Regions from separate parts of the Pseudomonas sp. Tof1 genome, predicted to be linked through region 2. Evidence: predicted binding sites of a transcription regulator. Region 2 holds the regulator's gene; each other region holds the start of a gene.
The links. Region 2 encodes FliA, which starts transcription of late flagellar genes. Its sites were predicted from a motif close to CTAAAGTTTNNNNNNNNNNNGCCGNTAA; they were not measured.

Region 1 (10,127 bases), 1.7 Mb from region 2:
CGACGATACCTCGACGGAAAACTACGACCTGCGCATCCTGCTGGAGTCCCAGGCCCTGCGCCTGTCGGTGCCACTGCTCAGCGCAGAAGACCTGGAGCGCAGTGCCGCATATGTCGACGAACTGGAAGCGCAGACCGACTACACCCACGTGGGGCGGCTCAATCGCCTGTTCCACATGAGCCTCTATTGCAAGGCACCCAACCAAAAGCTGCTGGCGCTGATCGAACAGGGCCTGGTGGAGGAGGAACGCTTCCTGCGCTTCAATCTGTCGGCCATGGGCCTGGGGAAACTCTCCCAGGACGATCACCGGGAACTGCTCCAGGCGGCCCGTGCCGGCCAGGTCGATGCCTGCGTGGCGCATCTGCAACAGCACTTGCGACGAGGCATCGAAGTCATCCAGCGCTACCTTGGCAAGTCCTGATCCGCCCGCCGGCGCACGGGTGCCGGCCAGTCGCGGCATCGCCCCGAGCGCTCTCATGAGGCCTGCCCCGCGTCACCCTGGCTGACGCGGGATGACCAGGCCCGGTCGAGGCGTCGGACGTGCTGCGCCTCCTCAGGCGATAGCCGAGCCGCGCATTTGGGCACACCCTTGCCAATCGACGCGGTACGAACCCGCCACGCGATACCCGGATAGGAGACTCACCAGAAGGAGCTTTGCCACAGGCCGCAAGGCACGGAGCAAGCGTGTCCCGGCCCTGCCGACCCAAACCATCGTTCAACCGTTTGAAGAGTGGCCCGAGTGAGGCATTCACTCATTGTTTTAATTCTGCCGGTTATTGGGCGGAAAAGGCACTCTTACGCCAAATAAAACAAATTTGAATTGTTTTATAAGCACCGCTCATTCCTTATAAAGGTGGAAACTTCAATAAACTTAAAAACAACTTGATCGAAACTTGTCTTGTGTACTAGGTTTGAATAACCGGAAACACGCACCCCAGCCCTGCCCTCGCAGCGCTGTGGCGCATGGCTCAGACCGGTCATCCATGCTGCTGCCTCAGGCCTCTCGACTTTCAATTACCGATTGAGGCCTTCGTTCGCCTGTTATTCAGCCCATGGCAGCAATGTATGGAATCGGCTGTTTATCGCCATCCAACTTACCAACCACCAAGGTGGCCAATGAATATTTATGAAAAACGCCTCGAATATGAACAGGCACAATTACTTGAGCATCCTGTTTTCAGTGAAGTCGATTCACTGAAACGACTTATGCGCTTCATGGAAAGCCATGTCTTCGCGGTGTGGGACGCCGTGCTCCTGAAACTGCGGGCCGAGCCCATCGGAGTCGCCTCATGAACGCCGCCGACTACAGCGCCTTCGTCGAGGCCTGGGAAAACCGCGCCAGCATCCGTACCCGTCCGCGGCGCCTGCTGGAGGACGATGACCGGCTGATCTACCCGCTCAGCCGCCAACCCCTGGCCAACAGTGGCACCCTGCTCGCCCACTGCCCCGAGCAGCGCGACTTCGTGCTGACCCAGAGCCTCTACAAGTTCATCAACGATGTGGTGATTTTCGAGACCGAGATCGTCGACCGTACCGCACGGCGCATTGCCAAGGACCGCTTCCCGATCCGCTTCCCGCTGGCCTGCCGCTATGCCGCCATGACGGTGGTGGTGGATGAGGATTACCACGCCCTGGCGGCAATGGACTTCATGCAGCAGACCATCGCCCTGACCGACATCCAGCCGCTGGCGATGCCCGGCGAGATCGAGCTGAGCCGCGCGATACCGGCAGCCCTGGGCATGGCGCCGGAACACTTGCGCGGCGCCGTCGAGCTGATCTGCGTGGCGATGGCGGAAAACACCGTGACCAACGATGTTGCAGCCTTCGCCCAGGAGGGGTCGGTCAAGGCTTCGGTCAAGGGGCTGATGGCCGACCACCTGCTCGACGAAGGCCGTCATGCCGGGTTCTGGACCCGCCTGGTACGGCTTTACTGGCAGGGTGCGAGCGAGGCGGATCGTGAAGCGCTTGCCGAGATCCTGCCGGTGTTCATCGTCCATTACCTGACCAACGACCTGCAGAAAGCCTTCGACTTCACTGTCATCGAACACCTGCCGGTCGGCGAGCCGATCCGCCAGGCCCTCAGGAGCGAAGCCGCCAGCCTGGCCTACCCGCTCAATCGGCATCACCCGCTGGTGATCAATATCGTGCGCTTCCTGCGCAACAGTTCGCTGCTGGACTCTGCCTGCGTGCAGGAGACGCTGGGTGACTATCTGCTCCAGCCCGGGAGCGCGTCATGAGACGCCTCGACATCCTCCTGGTCGGGCACAGCCAGGTGCTGGATGACCTGAAGAGGGAGCTGGAGCAGCAGGGTCATGTGATCCGGCACCAGAGCGGTGACGCAAGCCGGCCTTGGGCTGCCGACCTGCTGATCGAGGATGGCAGCCAGCCGCTGCCGGTGGCGGGCGGCAACGCGCCACGGCTTGGCTTGCGCCTGGAGTACGGCCCGCCGGCGCCCGGCCCGCTGCCGGCGCTGGCCCTGCGCTGCTGGCAGGACGGACGGCTGATCCGGCGCCAGCCGCTAGCCCGGGACGACAGCGGCAATGGCCAGGTCCTGCGGCTGGCAGCAAGCCGTGAGCTGGTGGAACTGGGTGCGCTGCTGGTCAGCCGTTTCGCCCGCGAGCGTGGCTATTTTCTTGAAGTCCCCTCCATCACCCCACCGCCCGGTGGCGTCGAGCATCCGCTGTCGGCCCTGGAGTCACTGGCCTTCGAACACCGCCTCAACCACACGGCCCGGCCCGAACTGCTGGCCCTGGCAGCCGTACCGGTGATCCAGCGGATCGAAGACAGTCTGCGGCAGTTCGCCGAACGCCCGGCCCTGAATGTGGCCGGCGCGGTGACCCGTTACCGCCAGTTGCATGCCCACGGCCTGGCGATCCAGGAGCGCCTGCTGGCGGCCCTCGCCCGACTGGATAGCCGTGAGGAGCCCGCCGTGATCGGCCTGTGCCTGGCGAAGACACCGGCCTTCTACGCCAGCCTGCTGGCCATTCTCGGCTGTGGCGCGGTCTACCTGCCCCTGGACCCGAATCAGCCACTGCAACGCCAGCAGTTCATCCTGGCGGACGCCGGGGCCGCCCTGCTGCTGCATGATGGCCGGCACCCGATGGGTGATCGCCTGCCCTCGCTGGATGTCACCACCGTGCGTAGCGACGACGGCTCATTGGGCGCGTCCCTGGTACGCCGTGCCCTCACCGCGCAAATGCCGTGTCTGGCGCTCTATACCTCGGGCACCACCGGCCAGCCCAAGGGCATCCTGCTCAGCCAGGCCAACCTCGCCCATTTCTGCGCGTGGTATGCCGATTACGTGGAACTCGAAGCCCGGCACCGGGTGCTGCAGTTCTCGACACCGGGCTTCGATGCGTCACTGATCGATATCTTCCCCAGCCTGATCCAGGGCGCCGAACTGGTGGTCGCCAGCGAGGATCAGCGACGCGATCCCGCACAGCTCGCCCGACTGATCCGCGGGCAACGGATCAGCCATGCCTTCCTGCCGCCGATGCTGCTCGGCCTCCTGCCGCTGGAGCCGCCGCTGGGCCTGAGCCATCTGCTGACCGGCGGTGATGTCTGCGAGCCGTGGATCATCGAACGCCTCGCCGGGCAGACGAATTTCCATAACCTCTACGGCCCTGCCGAGGCGACGGTGCTGATCACCGCGCGGCAGTGGCGCACCGACACCGGCCACCGCAGCCTGGGTGGACCGATCGCCAACAGCCAGGTGTTCATTCTCGATGAATGCGGCCAGCCGGTGGTCGAGCAGACGGTCGGCGAACTGCATATCGTCGGGCCAGGTGTCAGCCTGGGGTACCTGAACGCTGCGGACCGGAGCGCCGGGAGCTTCATCGAACTGCGCCCCGGCGGCGGCCCGGCACTGCGGGCGTATCGTACCGGCGACCTGGCCAGGTGGACCGCCGAGGGGATCGAGTTCTGCGGGCGTCGGGACCACCAGGTGAAGATCCGCGGCTTTCGGGTCGAGCCCCAGGAAATCGAGCGCTGCCTGCGCGACAGCCGCTTGTACCGCCAGGTGGCGGTGGTCATCGACAGCCGTCGGCAGGTCCTCGCCTACCTGGCCCAGCCGACCAGTGCCGACCGCCACCGCGAAGCCCTCAGGCAGTATGTCGAGCGCTGCCTGCCGGACTACATGCACCCGGCCGCCTATGTCGAGCTGACAGCGTTGCCGATGGCCGCCAATGGCAAGGTCGACCGCCGGGCGCTGCTGGCCTTGCCGGTCCGGCTGGGTGGCAGTCCAGGCCTGCGGCAGCCGGCCAATGCCGACGAGGCCTGGTTGCAGGCGCTTTGGGCCAGGCTGCTGGGATTGCCGGCCGAGGGGATCGCCACCGATGAAAGTTTCTTCAACCTGGGCGGGCATTCGATCCTGCTGTCGAAGATGCTGCTAGGCATTCGCGCCCGTTACGGGCATGGCATCTCCATCAACCGCTTCATCGAGGAGCCGACCCTGTGTCGGCTGGCGGTGCTGGTCAGGGGCGAGTCGGCCGCTGGGGCATTGAGCCCGCGGATACGGGTCGATGCCGAACGCGGGCTGGACTGGCAGGCGTTGCCGGCGCAGCGTGCCGGTGACCGCGGCAAGGTGCTGCTGACCGGTGCCAACAGCTTCGTCGGCGTGCACCTCGTCGAGGCCCTGCTGGCGGCGGGCGTCAGCGAGATCGCCTGCCTGGTCCGCGACAGCGCCAGCGAGCCGGCCGCCGCGCGTTTTGCCCGGGCCCTGCGCGACAACCGTCTGGAGCACCTGAACCTGGAGCGTGTGCGGGTCTACCCTGCGGATATCCGCCAGCCGCACCTGGGGCTGGCCGACGATGTGTACGAACGCATCGACCGCGAGTTCGGGGTACTGATCCACAACGCCGCCCACGTCAATCACGTGCTCGACTACGAGGCGCTGGCACCCGACAACGTCGCTCCGCTGTTCGAGTGCCTGCGCCTGTGCGAGGGGCGCAGCAAGAAGATCTTCAACTTCATCTCCAGCCTGTCCGCCTGCAGCCGGGTCAGCGACCAGGGCCGGGTGCTGGAACAACCGCCGGCCGAGACGCCGCCGATCTACATCCGCAATGGCTACAACCTGTCCAAGTGGGTCGGCGAACGGATTGCCCAGCGGGCTCGCGAGCAAGGCGCGTGGGTCAATCTCTTCCGTCCCGGCAATATCGCCTTCAACAGTCGCAACGGCGTCTGCCAGCCGCACCGCAATCGCCTGCTGCTGATGCTCAAGGGGTCACTGCAACTGGGCCAGGTGCCGGCCCTGGCGCTCAATTTCGACCTGATGCCGGTGGACTTCCTCGCCCGCTTCATTGCCGCCCACAGCCGACGCCTGCCGGACAGCACCGGGGTCTTCAACCTGCACAACCCGCAACCGCTGAGCTGGAACGACTACGTCGCGGCGTTCCGCGAGGCCGGGTACGCGTTCCGGCTGGTCAGCGTCGCCGACTGGCAGCGGCAACTGCAGCGGGTCGAGCGCGATAACGCGCTGTTCGAGGTGCTGGGTTTCTACCTCAACGGTTTCGAAGAAGACATCGGCGACATCTCGACGATCGAGCACAGCCAGGCCGAGGCCGGCGTGCGGCGCATGGGGGCGACCTATCCGGTCAAGAGTGCGGCGCTGCTGCGCAAGGGCTGCGACTACCTCAGGCAGATCCGATTCATCTGATTCACCACAACCACCTGGAGCACATCATGATGCACTCCCTGCAACCCGATACCCTGATCCGCAACCCTCGAGGCGAGGCCGTGACGTCCACGGTCGAGCTCCCCACCAACGCCGCCAGCGCCTGGGCCATGGTCGGCGACTTTGCCGGCTTCGCCGTGTTCGTCACGGCGCTTTCGCATATCGAGATGATTGGCGAAGGCGTGGGCGCGCTGCGCAAGAAGTCGTTCAAGGACGGCCATGTGGTGGTCGAGCAGCTCAACAGCCGTGACGAACAGGCGATGCGCATGACCTGGACCACGCTCTACAACACGCTTGGGGTTGGCCAACTGTGGGCGATGATGAGCGTCGAACCGTTGGCGCAGGAGCGCTGCCGGGCGACCTGGACCATCATCGCCGAACCGGCGGCGGCCAGCGCCCAGGGGACGCCGGGGTTTCGGCGTTTCATCCAGGAGTTCGCCGATGAGGCGATGGGAAATGTGCGGGCGTTGTTGAGCTGAGGACGCTGGTGTTCCTGTTCGCGGGCAAGCCCGCGAACAGCTTTTTACTGACGCCGCCCCTACCCTTTCGCAGGAGCGGACTGTCGGCCGGAATCAGATCTTGAAGCTGTCCACCAACTGCTTCAGGCGACCCGCCTGCTGTGCCAGCGCATCGCAGTCCTTCAACGTCTCGTTGAGGTTGGCCACGCCCTGCTGGTTGAGCAGGTTGATCTGGGTGATGTCGAGGTTGAGAGCCTCGACCACCGCCGTCTGCTCTTCGGTCGCGGCCGCCACCGACTGGTTCATGCCATCGATCTCGCCGATCCGCTGGGTCACGCTGACCAGTCGCGCACCGGCCTGGTTGGCGACTTCGACACTCTCCTCGCTGGAGGCCTGGCTGGCATTCATGGTGGTCACCGCCTCGCGGGAGCCGACCTGCAACGAGGTGATCATCTTGTGGATCTCCTCCGCCGATTCCTGGGTACGGTGCGCCAGGTTGCGCACTTCGTCGGCGACCACGGCAAAACCCCGTCCGGCCTCACCGGCACGGGCTGCTTCAATGGCGGCGTTGAGGGCCAGCAGGTTGGTCTGCTGGGAAATGCCCTTGATCACGTCGAGGATGTGCCCGATGTTGTCGGTGCTGGCGTTCAGGGTCTCGATCTGGGTGCAGGACAGACTGATCTTCTGCGACAGCTCGGTCATCGACTGGATGGTGCGTTCCACCACTTGGCGGCCATCGTCGGCCTGCTCGCTCGCACCGCTGGCGTGCTGCGAGGCATCGGCGGCATTGCGGGCGATTTCCTGCGTGGCCGCACCCAACTGGTTGATGGCGGCGGCGACACTGTTGGTCCGCGCGCTTTGTTCATCGGAGCCGATGATCGAGGCGTTCGAGGAGTTCATCACCCGCTGGGACAGGTCGTGTACGTGGCGCGTGGCCGAGGACACTTCGGCGATCGAGGCATGAATCCGCTCGACGAACTGGTTGAAGGAGCCGGCCAATTCGCCGAACTCGTCCTTGTGAACGATGTGCAGGCGACGGGTCAGATCACCCTCACCCTGGGCGATATCCTGCATGGCCCGGCCCATGGTGGTCAGCGGACGCATCAGCACCTGGATGAGCAGGCTCAGCAATACCGCGATGGCGGCCACCGCGATGAACATCGCGATCAGTGCCGAAGTGCGGAACTTGCTCAGTGGCGCGTAGGCCTTGTCCTTGTCGATGGACAGGCCGATGTACCAGTCAGCCGACGGCAGGCCCACCACCGGGGTGAACGACAGGATGCGTTCCTGGCCGTTCAGGGTGACCTCCTGGATGCCCTTGGCGATACGAAGGGCCGAACCCGGGTAGATGTCCTTGAGGTTCTTCATCACCTGGTCCTTGTCGGGGCTGACGATCACCTGACCGTCACCGCTGACCAGGAAGGCGTGGCCGATCCCGCCGAAGTCCACCGAGTTGATGATCTTCACCAGGGTTTCCAGGCTCAGGTCGCCGCCGACCACACCCAGCAGTTGCCCGCTGCCTTTGACCGGCATGGCGATGGTCACCACCAGCCCGCCGACCGAGGCCATGTAGGGCGGGGTGAGCATGGTCTTGTCGGCCGCTACGGCGGCCTTGTACCAGGGACGCTGACGTGGATCGTAGCCGTCCGGCATCTTCGCGTCGGGACGCTGGGTGAAGGTGCCGTCGGTCTGGCCGACGTAGGTGAACTGGAAGTTCGAGGTGAAGGCCGGTTGGTCCACCAGGCCTGGGTAATCGGCCTTGCTGCCCTGGTGCGCGATGTTCTGCGCGAGGTTTTCCAGCACCAGGATCCGCCCGCTCAGCCAGTTCTGCACACTGCTGGCGGTAAGGTCGCCCGCTTGCTCGACCGATGATTCGAGGTTCTGCCCGATGGTGCTGCGTTGCAGGTAATCGTTGTAGAGGGTGAACAGCGCAAAGGCCAGAACCACGACACCGGAAGCGGCCAGCAGGATTTTATGGCTGAATTTAAGATTCATTTCACGGAACTTCTCATGCCGAAGATTGGGGGTGCGTACACGATGCGACAGTCCCTTCAGTAGCGCAGATGACCGTCCATGGGTGCTCTACTTTGGTGCACGCACGGCTCTTCCTCTTGTCGGCATCATCGGCAGAAAACTTAATGGCCTTATCGCAAATGTCGCGGTTCGCCGACGAGAGGGCAGATAGCCCGTGCTGATTCGTGCTCCCAGGTCAGGGGAAAATACGGGGGTGAGACGGACGGTGTCCAGAGAGAGTAGCCGGAAAAAACAAAACCCCTACCTGCCTGCGCAGATAGGGGTTTCGGAATTCAATCTTGACGATGACCTACTCTCACATGGGGAAACCCCACACTACCATCGGCGATGCATCGTTTCACTTCTGAGTTCGGGATGGGATCAGGTGGTTCCAATGCTCTATGGTCGTCAAGAAATTCTGTGGCCGGTTCGTCGCTCGTGCAACGCCCCAGCAAAATGAGGAACTTCTACAAAAAGACAAAACCCCTACCTGCCTGCGCAGATAGGGGTTTTGGAATTTAATCTTGACGATGACCTACTCTCACATGGGGAAACCCCACACTACCATCGGCGATGCATCGTTTCACTTCTGAGTTCGGGATGGGATCAGGTGGTTCCAATGCTCTATGGTCGTCAAGAAATTCGGTAGCCGGCTCGTTGCCTGGGCAACGCTCCAGCGAATCGGGTACGTGACAGTCTTTGGTGTTTTGTGCGTGGCAAACTTTCGGTTCACTTCGTCTTCATACACCGCAATCTGCTCATTCGACGCAAATTGCTTGGGTGTTATATGGTCAAGCCTCACGGGCAATTAGTATGGGTTAGCTCAACGCCTCACAGCGCTTACACACCCCACCTATCAACGTCGTAGTCTTCGACGGCCCTTCAGGGAACTCAAGGTTCCAGTGAGATCTCATCTTGAGGCAAGTTTCCCGCTTAGATGCTTTCAGCGGTTATCTTTTCCGAACATAGCTACCCGGCAATGCCACTGGCGTGACAACCGGAACACCAGAGGTTCGTCCACTCCGGTCCTCTCGTACTAGGAGCAGCCCCTCTCAAATCTCAAACGTCCACGGCAGATAGGGACCGAACTGTCTCACGACGTTCTAAACCCAGCTCGCGTACCACTTTAAATGGCGAACAGCCATACCCTTGGGACCGGCTTCAGCCCCAGGATGTGATGAGCCGACATCGAGGTGCCAAACACCGCCGTCGATATGAACTCTTGGGCGGTATCAGCCTGTTATCCCCGGAGTACCTTTTATCCGTTGAGCGATGGCCCTTCCATACAGAACCACCGGATCACTAAGACCTACTTTCGTACCTGCTCGACGTGTCTGTCTCGCAGTCAAGCGCGCTTTTGCCTTTATACTCTGCGACCGATTTCCGACCGGTCTGAGCGCACCTTCGTACTCCTCCGTTACTCTTTAGGAGGAGACCGCCCCAGTCAAACTACCCACCATACACTGTCCTCGATCCGGATAACGGACCTGAGTTAGAACCTCAAAGTTGCCAGGGTGGTATTTCAAGAATGGCTCCACGCAAACTGGCGTTCACGCTTCAAAGCCTCCCACCTATCCTACACAAGCAAATTCAAAGTCCAGTGCAAAGCTATAGTAAAGGTTCACGGGGTCTTTCCGTCTAGCCGCGGATACACTGCATCTTCACAGCGATTTCAATTTCACTGAGTCTCGGGTGGAGACAGCGCCGCCATCGTTACGCCATTCGTGCAGGTCGGAACTTACCCGACAAGGAATTTCGCTACCTTAGGACCGTTATAGTTACGGCCGCCGTTTACCGGGGCTTCGATCAAGAGCTTCGCTTTCGCTAACCCCATCAATTAACCTTCCGGCACCGGGCAGGCGTCACACCCTATACGTCCACTTTCGTGTTTGCAGAGTGCTGTGTTTTTAATAAACAGTCGCAGCGGCCTGGTATCTTCGACCGGCATGGGCTTACGGAGCAAGTCCTTCACCCTCACCGGCGCA
Region 2 (10,127 bases):
ACGCTGACTTATTCATACCCCTGCCCCTCGATTACCGTTGATACGGTGTGTGTGCTGTCTGACGCCCTGGCGCACTGGTCGCCCTGGGCTGTTGTTTATGTCGGCTTGTTCAACTGCATTTGCTTGACGGCACCGCTGGCGATCAACTCGGCCAGCTCGGAGACGTCGAGCAACGCACACATGTGTTCGATGACCGTGCCAGCCAGCCACGGCCGCTGCCCACGCTGGGTGCGCCATTTGATCTCGTTGGGGTCCAGGCGCAGCGAACGGCTGACCTGATGCACCGCCAGCCCCCACTCATAGCCCTGAACCGAAATAACGTATTGCAGCCCCTGGCGGAAGTCGTCGCGATAGCGATCGGGCATCACCCAGCGGGCGGTATCCAGCACCTTCAGGTTACCGGCCTGGCTCGGCAGTATGCCGAGGAACCATTCCGGTTGCCCGAACAGTGGCGTCAGCTCCTGGCCGGCCAGGGAATAGATCGACCCGAGGCAGACCAGCGGCACCGCCAGGGTCAGCCCGGCGACGTCGAACAACAGGCATTCGAACGGCTCCGCCGCCCAATACGGACGCGAATCGCCCGCCACCGGCGGCGGTGGCGTGTGCTCGGCGGGAGGCAGATGCACCTCGACCACCGGCTCCACCAGCACCGGCGCGACCGGCTCGACCACCGGCACCTCGGCCCGGGCCACTGGCACGTCGACCTTGGCCAGCGGCGCCGACGCCACCGCCAGCGCCTGGGCGGCCAGGGCATCGCGGGCCTGTTCCTCCAGCACCGCGGCCTGGAATTCATCCAGCTCGCTGACCGGCTCGGGTTCGACCGGCAGCGGGATCTCGACTGCCGGCTCGACCGCCAGCTCCACCGGCAGTTCTTCGGTCGCCTCCTGGAGCAAGGCGTCCAGATAGGACTGCAGCGCCAGTTGCGGACGGGTAGTGATATCGACGGGACGGATCATCTGAATGCCCATGGAAATGTCCCGCTACAGTGTCCTGTAGGAGTTATCGGCTGAAACGGCAGGTGACTTGAGTGCAACACGTCAGGCCACCTGCGGTACGAGCTGCTGGGCCAGCAGATGCTTGAGCAAGGCACGGTAGGCCAGCACGCCCCGGCTCTTGCCGTCGAACTGCGAGGGCGTGACCCCTGCCCGGCTGGCATCGCGCAGGCGTGTGTCGACCGGTATGTAGCCTTGCCAGATCGCCTCGGGAAACTTGTCGCGCAGTACCCGCAAGGTGCCCATGGAGGCCTGGGTACGCCGGTCGAACAGGGTCGGCACGATGGTGAACGGCAAGGCCTGGCGGCGCGATCGGTTGATCATCGCCAGGGTGTTGACCATGCGCTCCAGGCCTTTCACCGCCAGGTGTTCGGTCTGGACCGGCACCACCAGCTGCTGGCTGGCCGCCAATGCATTGACCATCAGCACGCCCAGCAGCGGCGGGCTGTCGATCACCGCGTAGTCGAAGTCCTGCCACAGTTGCGCCAGACTCTTGGCGATCACCAGGCCAAGGCCGCTCTGGCCCGGCGACAGGCGCTCGAGGGTCGCCAGCGCGGTGCTGGACGGCAGCAGGGAAATCCGTTCGTCACTGGTGGACAGCAGCAACTGGCCCGGCAGGCCCTCGGGCACCTGGCCCTTGTGCTGGAACAGGTCGAAGTTGCTGTGCTCCAGAGTGTCCGGATCGTAGCCGAAGTAGCTGGTCATCGACCCGTGCGGGTCGAGGTCGACGACGACCACACGCTTGCCCGCCTCGGCCAGCAGCCCGGCCAGAGCGATGGAGGAAGTGGTCTTACCGACGCCACCTTTTTGATTGGCTACTGCCCAGACTCTCATTCAGTGTGTTCCTCCCGGCCAAACCCCAGGCCCGCCGAGAAATAGCGCCAAGTTATAGAGCAGGTGCCGGAGAATTGACGGAGCTCTCGCGTACCGCTTGCTTTACCGCTGGCGGTGCAGTTTGTGTGCCAGCCCGCTTCAATGCCGCATCGGGTGTTGCATTGGCGGTGCCGGTACCGGTCAGGCTGCGTCGCACGTCGAGGTTGCGCGACACCACCAGTACCACCCGGCGATTGCGCGCGCGCCCTTCGGCCGTGGCGTTGTTGGCCACCGGCTGGAACTCGCCATAACCCACCGACGCCATGCGCTGCGGGTTGACCCCCTCCATCGCCATCATCCGCACGATGCTCGACGAACGCGCCGAGGACAGTTCCCAGTTGGTCGGATACTGCGCCGTGCGGATCGGCTGATCATCGGTGAAGCCCTCGACATGGATCGGGTTGTCGAACGGCTTCAGGATTTTCGCCACCTTGGCGATGATGTCGAACGCCTTGTCGCTGGGCAAGGCATCGCCGCTGCCGAACAACAGGCCGGAATTGAGCTCGATCTCCACCCACAGTTCGTTGCCGCGCACAGTCATCTGGTTGGAGCTGATCAGGTCGCCGAACGCCGCGCTGATATCGTCGGCGATGCTCTTGAGCGGGTCCGCCGCGCCCTGCCCCAGGGCCGCGTCGGTCTGCTCGGCATCCTTGATCAGCGGATCGGCCGGCTTGACGGTGACCGGGCGCTCGTTGCCGATGGGGATCGGCTTGATGCTGCGGTCGGCATCGGTGAACACGCCGACCAGCGCCTGGGAAATGATCTTGTACTTGCCTTCGTTGATCGACGAGATCGAATACATGACCACGAAGAACGCGAACAGCAGGGTGATGAAGTCGGCATAGGAGACCAGCCAACGCTCGTGGTTCACATGCTCTTCGTGGTGGCGACGCCTGGCCATGACTACTCCATCAATCCATGAAGCCCTGGAGCTTCAATTCGATGGAGCGCGGGTTCTCGCCTTCGGCAATCGACAGGATGCCTTCGAGCAGCATCTCGCGATAGCGCGACTGGCGTACCGCGATCGACTTCAGCTTGCTGGCGATCGGCAGCAGCACCAGGTTGGCACTGGCCACGCCGTAGATGGTGGCGACGAAGGCCACGGCGATGCCGTTGCCCAACTGCGACGGATCGCTGAGGTTGCCCATGACGTGGATCAGGCCCATCACCGCACCGATGATGCCGATGGTCGGGGCGTAGCCGCCCATGCTTTCGAAGACCTTGGCGGCTTCGATGTCACGGCTTTCCTGGGTGAAAAAATCCACCTCGAGAATGCTGCGGATGGCTTCCGGCTCGGCGCCGTCGACCAGCAGTTGCAGGCCCTTGCGCGAGTAGCTGTCGGGTTCGGTATCGGCCACGCCTTCCAGGCCCAGCAGGCCTTCCTTGCGCGCGGTGAGGCTCCAGTTGACCACCCGGTCGATACCGCCGGCCAGGTCGACCCGGGGCGGGAAAAAGATCCAGCCGAGAATCTGGATGGCACGCTTGAAGGCGCTCATCGGCGACTGCAGCAACGCCGCGCCGATGGTCCCGCCGAGCACGATCAGCGCCGCCGGGCCGTTGGCCAGGGCGCCGATATGACCGCCTTCGAGGAAGTTGCCGCCGATAATGGCGACAAAGGCCATGATGATACCGATGAGGCTCAACACATCCATCAGAGACAGGCCTCGACCAGGTGCTTGCCGATATCGTCCAGGCTGTAGACGGCGTCGGCCAGGTCGGCCTTGACGATCGCCATTGGCATGCCATAGATCACGCAGCTCGCTTCATCCTGGGCCCAGACCGCACTGCCGCCCTGCTTGAGCAGGCGCGCGCCTTCACGACCGTCGGCACCCATGCCGGTCAGCACCACCGCCAGAACCTTGTCGCCATAGGACTTGGCCGCGGAACCGAAGGTGATGTCCACGCAAGGCTTGTAGTTGAGACGCTCGTCGCCCGGCAGGATTTTCACCGCGCCGCGGGCGTCGACCATCATCTGCTTGCCACCTGGCGCCAGCAGGGCCAGGCCCGGACGCAGGATGTCACCATCCTCGGCTTCCTTGACGCTGATCCGGCAGAGCTTGTCCAGGCGCTCGGCAAAGGCCTTGGTGAAGGCGGCCGGCATATGCTGGATCAGCACGATCGGCGCCGGGAAGTTCGCCGGCAATTGCGTCAGCACGCGCTGCAGGGCCACCGGCCCACCCGTCGAGGTACCGATCGCCACCAGCTTGTAGGCCTTGCGCTTGGGCGTGCCGGAAGTGCTGGCGGTGGCGGCCGGTGGCGCGCTGCGGCTGGGCGGCGGCGCATTGCGTACCGGCGCGGGAGCCGGGGCATGGCTGCTGGAGAAACTGCTGGTGGCGGACGGTGCCGGAGCGGCAGCGGGCTGCGGCGCCGGGGCACTGTAGCTGCTGAAACGACGGTTGCTGCGCGAGATGCTGTGAACCTTCTCGCACAGCAGTTGCTTGACCTTCTCGGGGTTGCGCGAGATGTCTTCGAAGTTCTTCGGCAGGAAGTCCACGGCACCGGCATCCAGCGCGTCGAGCGTGACGCGGGCGCCTTCGTGGGTCAGGGAGGAAAACATCAACACCGGAGTCGGGCAGCGCTGCATGATGTGCCGCACTGCCGTGATGCCATCCATCATCGGCATCTCATAGTCCATGGTGATCACATCCGGCTTGAGCGCCAGCGCCTGATCAATCGCTTCTTTACCGTTGGTCGCCGTACCGACGACCTGGATGCTCGTATCCGCCGAAAGGATTTCCGAGACGCGGCGGCGGAAAAAACCCGAGTCATCCACCACCAGGACCTTGACTACCATAAACACTCCGTTAGACACGGCGCAGGACTCATGTCCTGTCGCCGTACCAGAATCAAATACGCCGCGCGGCGTAACGCTTGAGCATGCTCGGCACATCGAGAATCAGCGCGATGCGACCGTCACCGGTGATGGTGGCGCCCGACATGCCCGGGGTTCCCTGCAGCATTTTGCCCAGAGGCTTGATTACCACTTCCTCCTGGCCAACCAATTGATCGACGACAAAGCCGATGCGTTGGGTGCCGACGGAAAGGATCACCACATGGCCCTCGCGCTGCTCTTCATGAACAGCGGAACTGACCAGCCAGCGCTTGAGATAGAACAGCGGCAAGGCCTTGTCGCGCACGATCACCACTTCCTGGCCGTCGACCACGTTGGTGCGCGACAGGTCGAGGTGGAAGATCTCGTTGACGTTGACCAGCGGGAACGCGAAGGCCTGGTTGCCGAGCATGACCATCAGGGTCGGCATGATCGCCAGGGTCAGCGGCACCTTGATGACGATCTTCGAGCCCTTGCCCTTGGTCGAGTAGATATTGATGGTGCCGTTGAGCTGGGCGATCTTGGTCTTCACCACGTCCATGCCGACGCCGCGGCCGGACACGTCGGAGATCTCGGTCTTGGTCGAGAAACCCGGGGCGAAGATCAGGTTGAAGCAGTCGGTCTCGCTCAGGCGATCCGCCGCATCCTTGTCCATCAGGCCCTTCTTCACGGCGATGCTGCGCAGCACGTCGGCATCCATGCCCTTGCCGTCATCGGAGATCGACAGCAGGATGTGGTCGCCTTCCTGTTCGGCCGAAAGCACCACCCGGCCACTGCGCGGCTTGCCCATCGCTTCGCGGTCGGCCGGCTCTTCGATACCGTGGTCGACCGAGTTGCGCACCAGGTGGACCAGCGGGTCGGCCAGTGCCTCGACGAGGTTCTTGTCGAGGTCGGTTTCCTCACCCACCAGTTCCAGGTTGATCTCTTTCTTCAACTGCCGGGCCAGGTCACGGACCAGGCGCGGGAAGCGGCCGAAGACTTTCTTGATCGGCTGCATGCGGGTCTTCATCACCGCGGTCTGCAGGTCGGCGGTCACCACATCGAGGTTGGACACCGCCTTGGACATGGCCTCGTCGCCGCTGTTGAGCCCCAGGCGCACCAGGCGGTTACGCACCAGCACCAGCTCGCCGACCATGTTCATGATCTCGTCCAGGCGCGCGGTGTCGACCCGCACCGTGGTTTCCGCTTCACTGGCAGCCGGCTTGTCGCCTGCGCCCGCGGCGGCTGGTGCCGGGGCACGGGCCGGAGCCGGGGCCGCTGCGGCGGCAGCCGGTGCGGGGGCCGCTTTCGCCGCTGGCGCCGGTGAGGCCGCAGCCGCTGCCGCCGGAGCCTTGGCGGCCGGGGCGGAAGTGGCCGAGGCAGCGGCCGGTGCAGAGACGGCGGCCGGCTTGGCGACGGCCGGCGCGGCGGCACTGGCCGCCACATCGGTGAACTTGCCCTTGCCGTGCAGTTCGTCGAGCAGGGACTCGAACTCCTGATCGGTGATCAGGTCGCTGCCGGAGGCACCGGTCACTTCCGCGGCCTGGGCCGCCGCCGCAGCGGTGTCGATCCCCTCGACCTTGAACGTGCCCTTGCCATGCAACTGATCGAGCAGGGCTTCGAATTCGTCGTCGGTAATGTCGCCGCTGTCAGGCTGCTCACCGGCCGCCTCGGCGGTCGGTGCCTGGGCCGAAGCCGCCACAGCGTCGGGCGCGAACTGGCCCTTGCCATGCAACTGGTCGAGCAGGGACTCGAACTCGGCATCGGTGATTTCATCGCTCTCGGCCTCGCCTTCGCTGGCGGCTTGTGGCGCATCGGCCTTGCCACCGTCGAGGGAGTCGAGCAACTGTTCGAATTCATTGTCGGTGATGTCACCGGACGGGCTTTCGGCGACCGCTTCGGCCACCGGTTCCGGCTCGGCTGCCGCGACCTCGGCCACGGGCTCCGGCGCCGGTTCGGCACCGGCGGGTTCCGCCAGGCGCGACAGGGCCGCCAGCAGCTCCGGGGTCGCTGGAGTGATCGGGCTGCGCTCGCGCACCTGGCCGAACATGCCGTTGACCGCATCGAGCGCTTCCAGGACCACGTCCATCAGCTCGGCGTCGACGCGACGCTCACCCTTGCGCAGGATGTCGAACACGTTCTCGGCGATGTGACAGCACTCCACCAGCTCGTTGAGCTGAAGGAAGCCGGCGCCCCCTTTTACAGTGTGAAAACCGCGAAAGATGGCATTGAGCAGGTCCGCATCGTCCGGCCGGCTTTCCAGCTCGACCAGTTGTTCGGACAGTTGCTCAAGAATCTCGCCGGCCTCAACCAGGAAATCCTGAAGGATCTCTTCATCGGCGCCGAAGCTCATGTGTATGGGTGCTCCTAGAATCCAAGGCTGGAAAGCAAATCGTCGACATCGTCCTGGCCGGACACAACGTCTTCACGTTTATCGGCATGAATCTGCGGACCTTCACCCTTTGCCATTTGTTTTTGTGGATCTTTTTGCGCAAGGATCGCTTCACGGTCATGTTCGATGCCGGCAAAGCGATCCACATGGCTGGCCATCAGCACCAGCTTGAGCAGGTTGCTCTCGACCTCGGTGACCATCTGCGTGACGCGCTTGATCACCTGGCCGGTCAGATCCTGATAATCCTGGGCCAGCAGGATGTCGTTGAGCTCGCTCGAAACCGCCTGGGTTTCCTGCTCGCTGCGCGTCAGAAAACTGTCGACCCGGCGGGCCAACGCACGGAATTCCTCGGCACCGACCTCGCGCCGCATGAACCGCCCCCAGTCGGCGCTCAGCGCCTTGGCCTCGTCATTCAGGCCATTGATCCGCGGGGTCGCGCTCTCCACCAGATCCATGGTGCGGTTGGCCGCAGCCTCGGTCAGCCTGACCACATAGGACAGGCGCTCGGTGGCATCGGTGATCTGCGAGACTTCCTCGGCTTGCGGCATGGTGGGATCGATCTGGAAATTGACGATCGCACTGTGCAGCTCGCGGGTCAGCTTGCCGACTTCCAGATACAAGCCGCGGTCACGGGCCTGGTTCAGCTCATGGATCATTTGCACGGCGTCGCCGAAGCGGCCTTTTTCAAGGCTTTCGACCAGCTCACGAGCATGTTTTTTCAGGGTCGATTCAAAATCGCCCAGAGAGGATTCGTAGTGCTCCATAGCGCCCCCGTGGCGGACTTCATCAACCGATGCGTTCGAAGATCTTCTCGATCTTCTCTTTCAACGCCTGGGCAGTGAATGGTTTGACCACATAGCCGTTCACACCGGCCTGTGCGGCCTCGATGATCTGCTCGCGCTTGGCCTCGGCCGTTACCATCAGGACCGGCAGGTGCTTGAGCTTCTCGTCGGCACGCACGTGGCGCAGCAGATCGATGCCGGTCATGCCGGGCATGTTCCAGTCGGTGACCAGAAAGTCGATGCTGCCACTGTTCAGCACCGGAATGGCGGTAGTACCGTCATCGGCCTCGACAGTGTTGGTGAACCCGAGATCACGCAACAGGTTCTTGATGATCCGCCGCATCGTTGAAAAGTCATCAACAATGAGGATTTTCATGTTCTTGTTCAATTCGACCTCCAAGCAGTCTTAAACGCGTTTCAGCACCTGGACGCGCTGTTAAATCAATTCGGCACAACACTCGACAAGGCTCTGTACCCTACTGCATGGAAACCACAACCGGCCGAGCCGCCGATACACCGTCACACGCTGCATCGGTCTCGTTCGCAGTGTCCCCACACACTGCCCCGTCAACGCGCTCGCCACTCTCCCAAACGCCCCCGCAAACGGGCTGCGCACTGGCTATGCAACTGGCTGACCCGTGATTCGCTGACCCCCAGGACCTCACCGATTTCCTTGAGGTTCAGCTCCTCGTCGTAGTACAGCGACAACACCAGCCGCTCACGCTCCGGCAAATTGGCGATCGCGTCCGCCAGTGCGGCCTGGAAGCGTTCATCCTCCAGATCGCGCGACGGTTCGAGATGAGCACTCGCGCCATCCTCATGCAACCCTTCATGTTCGCCGTCCTGCAACAGGTCGTCGAAACTGAACAGGCGGCTGCCCAAGGTATCATTCAAAATCCCGTAATAATCATCGAGACTCAACTGGAGTTCGGCTGCAACTTCATGATCTTTAGCGTCGCGACCGGTTTTCGCTTCAATTGCGCGGATTGCGTCACTGACCATGCGGGTGTTGCGGTGTACCGAACGGGGTGCCCAGTCGCCCTTGCGCACCTCGTCGAGCATCGCGCCACGAATGCGGATACCGGCATAGGTCTCGAAACTCGCGCCCTTGCCCGAGTCGTACTTGGTCGAAACCTCGAGCAGGCCGATCATCCCGGCCTGGATCAGGTCCTCGACCTGAACACTGGCCGGCAGCCGTGCCAGCAGGTGATAGGCGATGCGCTTGACCAGCGGCGCGTATCGCTCGATCAATTCATACTGGCTGTCACGCGAAGACTTGGAATACATGCGATAGCCACTTGCAGTCATAGCACCGGTCCCGCACTCGTTTGAAGTACCAGACGTTCGACGAAGAACTCCAGGTGCCCCCGCGGGTTGGCGGGCAACGGCCAGGTGTCGACCTTCTGCGCGATGGCCTTGAACGCCAGGGCACATTTCGAACGTGGGAAGGCTTCGTAGACCGCACGCTGCTTCTGCACGGCCTTGCGAACGCATTCGTCGTAGGGAACGGCGCCGACGTATTGTAGGGCCACGTCAAGGAAGCGGTCCGTGACCTTGGTCAACTTGGCGAACAGGTTGCGCCCTTCCTGCGGGCTCTGGGCCATGTTGGCCAGCACCCGGAAACGATTCATGCCGTAGTCGCGGTTGAGCAGCTTGATCAGCGCGTAGGCGTCGGTGATCGAGGTCGGCTCGTCGCAGACCACCAGGAGCACTTCCTGGGCCGCGCGGACAAAACTGACCACCGAGTCACCAATACCCGCAGCGGTGTCGATCACCAGCACGTCGAGATTGTCGCCGATATCGCTGAACGCCTGGATCAGGCCGGCATGCTGGGCCGGATTGAGATTGACCATGCTCTGGGTGCCTGAGGCCGCCGGCACGATACGGATCCCGCCAGGCCCCTGCAGCAGCACATCGCGCAACTCGCAGCGGCCCTCGATCACATCGGCCAGGGTCCGTTTCGGGGTCAGCCCCAGCAGAACGTCGACATTCGCCAGGCCCAGGTCGGCATCCAGCAGCATGACACGCCGGCCAAGCTCAGCCAGCGCCAGGGACAAGTTCACTGACACGTTAGTCTTCCCGACGCCACCCTTGCCGCCGGTCACCGCAATCACCTGTACGGGATGCATGCTACCCATGTTCTCTTCTTACCTTGTCTTGCGTAGACGGAAGGCCACATAACTGGCTGCGCGCTCCCGAGGGAGACTAATGCCTGGCAGACCATCGATGTAGATGCGTTGCAACGTCTTCATGGTTACCTCACCCCACTCGTTTGGAGG
Region 3 (10,127 bases), 3.2 Mb from region 2:
CATCCTGCAGAACCCGGAAATCCGCGCCAACCTGCCCAAGTACGCCAACTGGCCGACCTTCCCGCAGCTGTGGGTAGCCGGTGAGCTGGTCGGCGGCAGCGACATCATGGCCGAGATGTTCGCCAACGGCGAACTGCAGACCCTGATCAAGGACGCTGCCCAGAAAGCCGCGGCCAAGACCGAGGCCTGATCGGCGGTTGCGGCGTCGGGCTTGCCGAAGCCAGCCGCTTGGCGCGCAAGCCCTGACCGCACCGTTTCTGACGCCCAATAAAAAGCCCCGCCTCTCGACAAGAGGGCGGGGCTTTTTATTGGGTGACGTTTTTACTCGTCGCCCATCTGCGATTGCAGGTAGTTTTCAAGCCCGATCTTGTCGATCAGGCCCAGCTGGGTTTCCAGCCAGTCGATATGCTCTTCTTCGGATTCGAGGATATCTTCCAGCAGTTCGCGGCTGCCGAAGTCATTGTGTTTCTCGCAGCAGGCAATCGCTTCCTTCAGATCCTTGTGGCCTTGTCGTTCGAGCCTCAGGTCGCACTCAAGCATTTCCCGGGTGTGCTCGCCGATGAGCAGCTTGCCCAGATCCTGTACGTTGGGGATGCCTTCCAGGAACAGGATGCGCTTGATCAGCTTGTCCGCGTGTTTCATCTCGTCGATGGACTCGTGGTACTCGTGCTTGCCCAGCTTGTTCAGGCCCCAGTCCTCATACATCCGCGCGTGCAGGAAGTACTGGTTGATCGCGATCAGCTCATTGGCAAGGATCTTGTTGAGCTGCTGGATGACTACTTTATCGCCTTGCATGATGGGGTCCTGCCCTGTAATCGCTGTCTATAGGGCGGAGTTTGATCCCGGCAACTTCGAGTGTCAAACCTAAGTTATTGAATAATATATGAAAATTAATCGGAATAAGAATGTTTTTATTCTGCGTTATGCCGCTAAGCAATTGAATTGCGGACATAAAAAAACCGGACACCAAGTCCGGTTCCTTAAAATTCGCTGTTTTATGCGGCAGAAAATTCTACGGCATAGGGCAGGGCGGCCTGGCTGCTTTGCAGTTCGGTCAGCGTTTCACGCACCACCTGCTTGGCCAGGCAGGCACACTTGCCGCATTGGCTGGCAACGCCGGTCGCCTGGCGTACTTCACGGTAGCTGCAGCAGCCTTCGAAGATCGCATCGCGGATTTGTCCGTCGGTAACGCCATTGCAGAGGCAAACGTACATAGGGTGGGAACCGTCGCTGGTTGGAACTCGATTGCCGTTGATCTTAATGTTAACGAGAATGATTGTCAAAGTGGTTTGGGCGGGCATTTCGGCGATTCGAATACCGTCTGACGAATGGCGTGCGGGCCATAGGGGGACGGCTTTGCAAAAACCGTTTAGGAGCGTCAAAAAACGCGGTGTATGATGGTGGGTTCCAAGGACACGAGGTCGTCGCGTCATAGGCTTGTCGCTTAGAGGGGGCATCCTTGCACCGACCTCGTTCTGAACGTGACTATCACCAGGAGATATCCAATGAGCGTACTCGTAGGCAAACCAGCCCCCGACTTCACCGTGCCGGCCGTACTGGGCAATGGCGAAATCGTCGACAGCTTCACCCTGTCCTCGGCCATCAAGGGCAAATACGGCCTGGTGTTCTTCTACCCGCTGGACTTCACCTTCGTCTGCCCATCCGAGCTGATCGCCCTGGACCACCGCATGGCGGACTTCCAGGCGCGTAACGTCGAAGTGGTTGCCGTGTCCATCGACTCGCACTTCACCCACAACGCCTGGCGCAACACCGCCATCAACGACGGCGGCATCGGCAAGGTCAAGTACACCATGGCTGCCGACCTGAAGCACGAAATCGCCCAGGCCTACGACGTCGAGTCCGAAGGCGGCGTGGCTTTCCGTGGCGCCTTCCTGATCGACGACAAGGGCATCGTCCGCTCGCAGATCGTCAACGACCTGCCACTGGGCCGTAACATGGAAGAGCTGATCCGTCTGGTCGACGCCCTGCAGTTCCACGAAGAGCACGGCGAAGTCTGCCCAGCCAACTGGAAAAAAGGCGACAAGGGCATGAACGCCTCGCCAGAAGGCGTTGCCGCCTACCTGACCGAGAACGCCGGCAAGCTGTAAGCCGCCGCTTCACGGACAAAAAAACCGGCCTCAGGGCCGGTTTTTTCATGGGCGCGATTCGTTCGGGCGGGATCAGTCGTTGAAGTCTTCCCAGCCGCCCATTTCCTTCCAGCGGTTGACGATGCCGCAGAACAGCTCGGCGGTCTTCTCGGTGTCGTAGCGCGCCGAGTGGGCCTCGCGACCATCGAAATCGATACCGGCGGCCTGGCAGGCCTTGGCCAGTACGGTCTGGCCGTAGGCGAGGCCGGCCAGGCTGGCGGTGTCGAAGCTGGAGAACGGGTGAAACGGGTTGCGCTTCATGTCCAGGCGCGCCACGGCGGCGTTGAGGAAGCCGAGGTCGAAGCTGCTGTTGTGGCCGACCAGGATCGCCCGCTTGCAACCGTTGGCCTTGAGTGCCTTGCGTACGCCGCGGAAGATGTCGGTCAGCGCGGTTTCCTCGCTGACTGCCATGCGCAGCGGGTGATCGAGCTTGATCCCGGTGAACTCCAGGGCCGCCGCCTCGATGTTGGCACCTTCGAACGGCTCGACCCGGAAGAAGTAGGTGTGCTCGGGGAACACGAAGCCATCTTCGTCCATGCCGATGGTGGTCGCGGCGATTTCCAGCAGGGCGTCGGTGGCGGCGTTGAAGCCACCGGTCTCTACGTCGACGACCACTGGCAGGTAGCCGCGAAAGCGTGCGGCCATCGGGTGGCGGGGGCCACCTGAAGCACCGTTGCCTTCCAGTTCGTCGTCGAAATGATCATCACTCACAGGGTTTCCTCCAGCAGGCGCCAGCGCAGTTTTTCACCGGCGCGCAGCGGGATCACGGACAACTCGCCAAACGGCAGGCTGGCGGGGACGGTCCACTCTTCGCGAACCAGGGTGATGCGCTCGCTGTTCGGCGCCAGGCCGTAGAAGCGCGGGCCGTGCAGGCTGGCGAACCCTTCGAGCTTGTCCAGGGCATTACGCTGCTCGAACGCCTCGGCATACAGCTCGATGGCCGCATAGGCGGTGTAGCAACCGGCGCAGCCGCAGGCGGCTTCCTTGGCGTGCTGGGCGTGGGGCGCCGAGTCGGTGCCGAGGAAGAACTTCTCGCTGCCGCTGGTGGCGGCGTCGAGCAGGGCCGACTGGTGCGTATTGCGCTTGAGGATCGGCAGGCAGTAGTAATGCGGCCGAATGCCACCCACCAGCATGTGGTTGCGGTTGTACAGCAGGTGGTGGGCGGTGATGGTCGCGCCGACGTTGCCCGACGCCGCGTTGACGAACTGGACCGCGTCGGCCGTGGTGATGTGCTCGAACACCACCTTCAGCGTCGGGAAGCGCTCGACCACACGACTCATGTGCTCGTCGATGAATTGTTTCTCGCGGTCGAACACGTCGACCTCGCTACGGGTCACTTCACCGTGCACCAGCAGCGGCATGCCGACTTCGGCCATGGCCTCCAGGACGGGGAAGATCTTGTCCACGCTGGTCACGCCGGAGTCCGAGTTGGTGGTCGCGCCAGCCGGGTACAGCTTGGCCGCGTAGACGAAACCACTGGCCTTGGCGGCGCGGATCTGCTCGGGTTGGGTGCGGTCGGTGAGGTAGAGCACCATCAGCGGCTCGAAACGGCTGCCGGCTGGCCGCGCCGCGAGAATGCGCTGGCGATAGGCGTCGGCTTCGTCGGCATCGCGCACCGGTGGCACCAGGTTTGGCATGATGATGGCGCGACCAAAGGTGCGCGCAACATCCGCAACAGTGTGGGGTAACGCAGCACCATCGCGAAGATGGATATGCCAGTCGTCGGGACGCAGCAGGGTCAGGCGGTCGGACATTGGGGATTCCAGGCGGGTCGAACTCAGGGGAATGCTACCGGAAAAGACTCTCTCAGGCACTCGCTATCAAGTTTTGCCGGATGCAACCGATATCCCGAAGGTATGGCGTAGAACCGGTACGTCAGTCTCACAGCCGTAGAACCATTGGAGCCTCCCGTGCGCCAGCGTTATTTAGCCCTGCTCAGTATGTTTGCCAGCCTGCCGGCCATGGCGTTGACTTTCCAGACCCGTCTGGAAAGCATCGAATGGAAGGTGGAAGGGGACAAATTCGAGTGTCGGCTGACTCAGCCGATCACCGACTTCGGTGCCGGCGAGTTCGTGCGACGTGCGGGCGAGCAGGCGATTTTCCGGCTCAAGTCCAATAACCACATGTTCGGCGGCGGTTCGGCGACCCTGCTGGCCGCGGCGGCGCCCTGGCAGCCCGGGCGCGGCGACATCAACCTGGGCTCGGTGAAAATCGGCAATGGCGATGTGCTGTTCAACAGTTCCCAGGGCCAGGCCGGCGGCCTGTTCCATGGGCTGCTCGAAGGCCGTAGCCCGTTGGTCCGTCACTATTCCCGTGAGGGCGGGGTTTCCGAGGTGCGCCTGTTGCCGGTGAAGTTCAACCAGGCCTACAGCGACTTCCAGAGCTGTACCGCCAAGCTGCTGCCGAAGAATTTCGAGCAGATCAAGCAGGCCGAGGTCGGTTTTCCGGATGGCGGCATCGAGCTCAACGCCCAGGCCAAGGCCCAATTGCAGGTGATGCTGGACTTCATGAAGGCCGATCCGACCGTCAATCACATCGAGCTCGACGGCCATTCGGACAACAGCGGCAACCGCCTGACCAACCGCGACCTGTCACGTCGACGTGCGCTGGCGGTGATGGATTTCTTCAAGGCGGCCGGTATTCCGGAGTCGCAGATCGTCATGCGTTTCCATGGCGAGCGTTACCCGCTGGTGCCCAACACCAATCCCGCCAACCGGGCGAAGAACCGTCGGGTCAACATCCACCTTGAACGTGCCCCGGAGGCTCCCGCCGCACCCGCTCCCGCCGCGGCAGCGCCCGCTGCGCCGACGCCCGAGAAGCCAGCCGAAAAGCCGGCACCGACCGCAGCGGCTGGCAGCGCGGCGAAAACTTCCTGAAACGGCTGTTCTCGTCGCGCTCCCGACAGTATCTGTCGCATTGACATCCTTGGCTGTCGCGCCTCTGTAAAACCACGAACCGGGTCGGTAGAATCGGGCCTTTCCGTACAACCCCCGTGGAGTGATGGCATGGCCGACGTAAAAAAGGTCGTTCTCGCGTATTCCGGCGGCCTGGACACTTCGGTGATCCTCAAGTGGCTGCAAGATACTTATAACTGTGAAGTGGTGACCTTCACCGCTGACCTGGGTCAGGGCGAAGAGGTCGAGCCGGCTCGTGCCAAGGCGCAGGCCATGGGCGTCAAAGAGATCTATATCGACGACCTGCGCGAAGAGTTCGTACGCGATTTCGTCTTCCCGATGTTCCGTGCCAACACCGTCTACGAAGGCGAGTACCTGCTGGGTACTTCCATCGCGCGTCCGCTGATCGCCAAGCGCCTGATCGAAATCGCCAACGAAACCGGCGCCGACGCCATTTCCCACGGAGCCACCGGCAAGGGTAACGACCAGGTGCGTTTCGAGCTGGGCGCCTACGCGCTCAAGCCGGGTGTGAAAGTGATCGCTCCGTGGCGCGAATGGGACCTGCTGTCCCGTGAGAAACTGATGGATTACGCTGAAAAGCACGCCATCCCGATCGAACGTCATGGCAAGAAGAAATCGCCGTACTCGATGGATGCCAACCTGCTGCACATCTCCTATGAAGGCGGCGTGCTGGAAGACACCTGGACCGAGCACGAAGAAGACATGTGGCGTTGGACCGTCTCCCCGGAGAACGCTCCCGACAAGCCGCAGTATCTGGAACTGACCTACCGCAACGGCGACATCGTTGCGCTGGATGGCGTCGAAATGACCCCGGCCACCGTGCTGGCGACCCTGAACCGTATCGGTGGCGCACACGGTATCGGTCGTCTCGACATCGTCGAGAACCGCTACGTGGGCATGAAGTCCCGCGGCTGCTACGAAACCCCTGGCGGTACCATCATGCTGCGCGCGCACCGGGCGATCGAGTCGATCACCCTGGACCGCGAAGTCGCTCACCTCAAGGATGAGCTGATGGCCAAGTACGCCAGCCTGATCTACACCGGCTACTGGTGGAGCCCTGAGCGTCTGATGCTGCAACAGATGATCGACGCTTCGCAGGTTCACGTGAACGGCGTGGTTCGCCTGAAGCTGTACAAGGGCAACGTGATCGTGACCGGCCGCAAGTCCGACGAGTCGTTGTTCGATGCCAACATCGCAACCTTCGAGGAAGATGGCGGCGCCTACAACCAGGCCGATGCTGCCGGCTTCATCAAGCTCAACGCGTTGCGCATGCGCATTGCCGCGAACAAGGGCCGCAAGCTGTTCTGATCCAGTGCCTGCCTGAAAAGAACCCGGCCATGCAGGCCGGGTTTTTTTGCGTCGTGAACAGTAGGCGGAGTGCGCCTCGGGGGCATCTTCTCGTTCGGCCTGCTGGTTGAGGTATGCGGCGGGAGAGATAAGGCTGATCTGGCGCGAACAGGCGGTGCCAGGGGTCAATCCGGGTGCTCCTCCCGTTGATGGTGGAGCCCGAAGCGGTAGTTCTTCGCCAGTTCCCACACCTGGCGCACACTCAACTCCAGCGTCTGGGCAATCTCCTGGGCGGTGTATCCCAATGCCGCGTAGTGCATGGCATGGCCGGCGATCACGTCATCATCCTGCAGGCCGCCAACGTCCGGCTGGGGATGGCGGTACCTCCTGGCAGCCGCCAACGGGCGTCGCTGGGCGATTTTCAGCCCCTGATCCCGGGCCATTCTTTTTATTTCTTCCTTGTTCATCTTCAACGAATATTGCAAGGCATAAATGCCTGCGCCCTTCGTTATCAGGTCTTTCAGAAGTTCAACTTTCCTTGTGTAGTCCTCCTCTGTTTCAGTGGTTTTTTCCGAACAGCCTGCTGCTGTTCGATTGTTGGCGGGTGACTCTTTTTTTGCGCTGGTATCTATCGTTCCACCGCTTTTGATGAACTCGCTGATGGCCAGTTCCAGTTCGTGAGGTTTACAGGGAGTATTCTCTTTGTTTATTTTTGCGTTTTTCATGATATATAGCCTGCTCGTGGAAGTGGATAGGCTGTAATGGATTTTCCTGCGAGGGGACCGGGTCGAGGCGGTTCCTGTTTTCAAAGAAGCTAGCGGGAGAAATTTTTGCCTGCAAGGGAAAAGCATGTTGCTCAGTTGTCGGTAATTTTTTCGGTTGGCAAGTTTTAATGTTTTGGTAAGCGTTCTTTTGGTGATGTAGTCCGTTTCTTTAAGTTGAGGTTGGTGTGGATGTAAATTGTCTTGGTGCTGTTTTGTTATGATTTTTCTTGAATGTTTTTAATTATCCTTTTGCAAAGATTTATCTGGTGCCGGAGCACAGTCTTTTCTGTCGGGCCTCGCCGAGGCTCGTCCAGCCGGGTTCCTGATTGACAGATAAACGCTTTTTGGCCGGGCTTGTGTCATCAAATGATAAACATGTTTATTGCGTGGCCCAGGCCCTGGCGCGACATCGATTCAGGTGTGACGGTCGACTGTGGTGCCCGAGGCAAGGCCGGTTGGCACTGGAAACGGTCTTGTGAGAGGGCGCGTGGGGGGTTGCCGCAGGTGAGTGGGTTATTTCTTGTTGCAGAAAACCAATAGACATTCAATGCCTGGTATCTCTAAGGTTGATGTGTAATAAGCAAGGTGTCGTGAGTCGTATGTTTGTTCATTTTGTTTATTGGTTTCTTTTTCCGCTTCATGAGGCGATATCCATGCAGCGAGCCAGGGGCTTGTAGCGCAGAATCTCCGAATGGGGGTGTCATCACCTCGTTCCTGAAAACGGTACTTTTCTTGTGGTGCTTTTTTTGTAGGGCAATTCCTTGTTGTTTGTAGGGAAGGTCTTTGGCTGATACTGCCTGGGGTAGGTGCTATGCCCAGGAGGTTGTGACTAGGCTATTGTGCTGATTCTGAAAATTCGAACAGCGAAATTTGGACTTGCCCATGAATAAAGTGCTGATCGTGGATGATCATCCCGTCATTCGTCTTGCCGTACGTATGCTGATGGAACGGCATGGATACGAAGTCATCGCGGAGACGGATAACGGCGTGGACGCCTTGCAACTGGCGCGAGAGCATACGCCGGACATAGTTATACTCGATATAGGAATTCCCAAGCTGGATGGGCTTGAAGTGATTGCCCGTCTAACTTCCATGGGGCTCTCTTTCAAGGTGCTGGTGTTGACTTCGCAGGCTCCCGGTCATTTCTCCATGCGTTGCATGCAGGCGGGAGCTGCCGGTTACGTGTGCAAGCAGCAGGACCTGACCGAGATGCTCAGCGCCATCAAGGCCGTTCTATCCGGCTACAGTTATTTCCCCAACCAGGCATTGCATACCGTGCGTTCCAGCATGGGCAATGCCAGTGAGGCGGATATGGTCAACCGGTTGTCCGGCCGCGAGATGATGGTGCTGCAACAACTGGCCAGGGGAAAGAGCAACAAGGAAATCGCCGATGGCATGTTCCTGAGCAACAAGACCGTGAGTACCTACAAGACACGTCTGCTGTTGAAGCTCAATGCCCGTTCCCTGGTCGACCTGATCGAACTCGCCCAGCGTAATGGTCTGGTTTGAGCGCCGTTCCGGCAGTGTGGGGGAGGCGTTGGCAAGGTCGGAGTGATGAGGGCGGAACGGCACGCCTGTCGTCATAGCCAAAAGCCTCCGAACAGGAGGCTTTTGATGGGAGGGGCACGTTACTACAGGTCGAAATCGTAATCAGCCAGCTGCTTTTGCAGGCGGCGTTCTTCCAGCAGGTTGTCGATGGTACGACGCTTGCTCAGATTGGTCTTCGCCACCTCTACTTGAGGCTCCGTTTCGTCCGGATCGACCTGCATCAGGTCGTCCTCTATATCCAGCGCTTCTTTATCGGTACTCATAAAGTCAACTCCGGGCTAAGACTGCCGTTGGCGCTCCTTATATCGATAATTAACGATCGGGTAAAAAAGATTTTTTCAATCGACTTATCAATAATAGTAATGGAGGCTCAATCGTCGGATGTCTTGTGCTTGTATTCGCACAGATCCTCGATTCGGCAACTGCCACAGCGCGGCTTTCGGGCCTGGCAAACGTAGCGGCCGAGCAGGATCAGCCAATGATGGGAGTCGAGCAGGTACTGTTTAGGCACGAATTTCATCAATTGTTTTTCCACTTCCAGCACGTTCTTCCCGGGTGCCAGCCCCGTGCGGTTGCTGACCCGGAAAATATGCGTGTCGACCGCCATGGTCGGCTGCCGGAAGGCGGTATTGAGCACCACGTTGGCGGTCTTGCGGCCAACCCCGGGTAATGCCTCCAGGGCTTCACGGGTTTGCGGCACCTCGCTGCCATGCAGCTCGATCAGCCGTCGGCAGGTTTCGATGACGTTTTTTGCCTTGCTGTTATACAGGCCGATGGTCTTGATGTACTCGGACAGCCCTTCGACCCCCAGCGCGTAGATCGCTTCGGGGGTGTTGGCGACCGGGTACAGCCGTGCCGTCGCCTTGTTCACGCCGACGTCGGTGGCCTGGGCGGAAAGAATCACGGCAATCAGCAACTCGAACGGTGACGAGTACGCCAGTTCGGTCTTGGGTTCCGGATTGTCTTCGTGGAGCCGACGGAAAATTTCCAGGCGTTTGGCGGCATTCATGGGGCAGTCATTTCCTTGGAAGCACTCGGTGTGAGGTTGAACGCAGGGTCCAGGCTTGTTTCAGGGCCAGCAGCAGACCGAGCAGGAGAAACGCCCCTGGCATCAGCCCGGCCAGGCGCAAGCCGCTCGCTGCGGCGAATACCCTGACAGGCTCTGGGGGCGCCGAGCCGATCCACCATTGCAGGTGGGCGAACAGCGTGCCGTCCGCCAGCAGTTCGCGCAGCAGCCCCAGGCAGATCGACAGGGCGCCGAAGCCGGCGAACAGATGAACATTCTCTCTCAACCCGCCTGCGCGGAAAAAGCCCAGATGTTCCAGCGCCAGGCATTGCACGCCAAGCAGGGCCAGGTAGAAGCCAAGGGCCTGCTGCAATTCCCAGGACCAGACCTGCAGTCCCAGCGAGACCAGGCTGGCGCTGGCAGCGGCGAGCAGGGTCTGCGCCGGCCACGCCAGGGCTGG

Region 1: the regulator FliA is predicted to act here: its motif matches at 8,241-8,268, upstream of ACZ5KU_RS00625 (methyl-accepting chemotaxis protein).
Region 3: the regulator FliA is predicted to act here: its motif matches at 3,967-3,994, upstream of ACZ5KU_RS25515 (flagellar protein MotY).

Annotation. Positions count from the first base shown of each region.
Region 1 is NZ_AP024344.1:127,774-137,900, reverse strand. Features, by position in the region: gene ACZ5KU_RS00650 (GntR family transcriptional regulator) at 1-421, shown strand, start outside; gene ACZ5KU_RS00645 (DUF3050 domain-containing protein) at 1,117-1,293, shown strand; gene ACZ5KU_RS00640 (diiron oxygenase) at 1,290-2,237, shown strand; gene ACZ5KU_RS00635 (amino acid adenylation domain-containing protein) at 2,234-5,653, shown strand; gene ACZ5KU_RS00630 (SRPBCC family protein) at 5,683-6,150, shown strand; gene ACZ5KU_RS00625 (methyl-accepting chemotaxis protein) at 6,244-8,124, opposite strand; rRNA gene rrf (5S ribosomal RNA) at 8,440-8,555, opposite strand; rRNA gene rrf (5S ribosomal RNA) at 8,665-8,780, opposite strand; rRNA gene ACZ5KU_RS00610 (23S ribosomal RNA) at 8,930-10,127, opposite strand, start outside.
Region 2 is NZ_AP024344.1:1,838,221-1,848,347, reverse strand. Features, by position in the region: gene ACZ5KU_RS08575 (chemotaxis protein CheW) at 1-16, opposite strand, end outside; gene ACZ5KU_RS08570 (CheW domain-containing protein) at 96-968, opposite strand; gene ACZ5KU_RS08565 (ParA family protein) at 1,038-1,826, opposite strand; gene motD (flagellar motor protein MotD) at 1,879-2,766, opposite strand; gene ACZ5KU_RS08555 (flagellar motor protein) at 2,777-3,517, opposite strand; gene ACZ5KU_RS08550 (protein-glutamate methylesterase/protein-glutamine glutaminase) at 3,517-4,659, opposite strand; gene ACZ5KU_RS08545 (chemotaxis protein CheA) at 4,712-7,027, opposite strand; gene ACZ5KU_RS08540 (protein phosphatase CheZ) at 7,042-7,830, opposite strand; gene ACZ5KU_RS08535 (chemotaxis response regulator CheY) at 7,853-8,224, opposite strand; gene fliA (RNA polymerase sigma factor FliA) at 8,416-9,156, opposite strand; gene fleN (flagellar synthesis regulator FleN) at 9,153-9,986, opposite strand; gene flhF (flagellar biosynthesis protein FlhF) at 10,108-10,127, opposite strand, start outside.
Region 3 is NZ_AP024344.1:5,664,794-5,674,920, reverse strand. Features, by position in the region: gene grxD (Grx4 family monothiol glutaredoxin) at 1-190, shown strand, start outside; gene bfr (bacterioferritin) at 322-795, opposite strand; gene ACZ5KU_RS25535 (bacterioferritin-associated ferredoxin) at 996-1,214, opposite strand; gene ACZ5KU_RS25530 (peroxiredoxin) at 1,506-2,108, shown strand; gene rnt (ribonuclease T) at 2,181-2,858, opposite strand; gene pyrC (dihydroorotase) at 2,855-3,901, opposite strand; gene ACZ5KU_RS25515 (flagellar protein MotY) at 4,058-5,023, shown strand; gene ACZ5KU_RS25510 (argininosuccinate synthase) at 5,153-6,370, shown strand; gene ACZ5KU_RS25505 (hypothetical protein) at 6,535-7,074, opposite strand; gene ACZ5KU_RS25500 (response regulator transcription factor) at 7,996-8,622, shown strand; gene ACZ5KU_RS25495 (PA3496 family putative envelope integrity protein) at 8,745-8,924, opposite strand; gene nth (endonuclease III) at 9,032-9,670, opposite strand; gene ACZ5KU_RS25485 (Rnf-Nqr domain containing protein) at 9,678-10,127, opposite strand, start outside.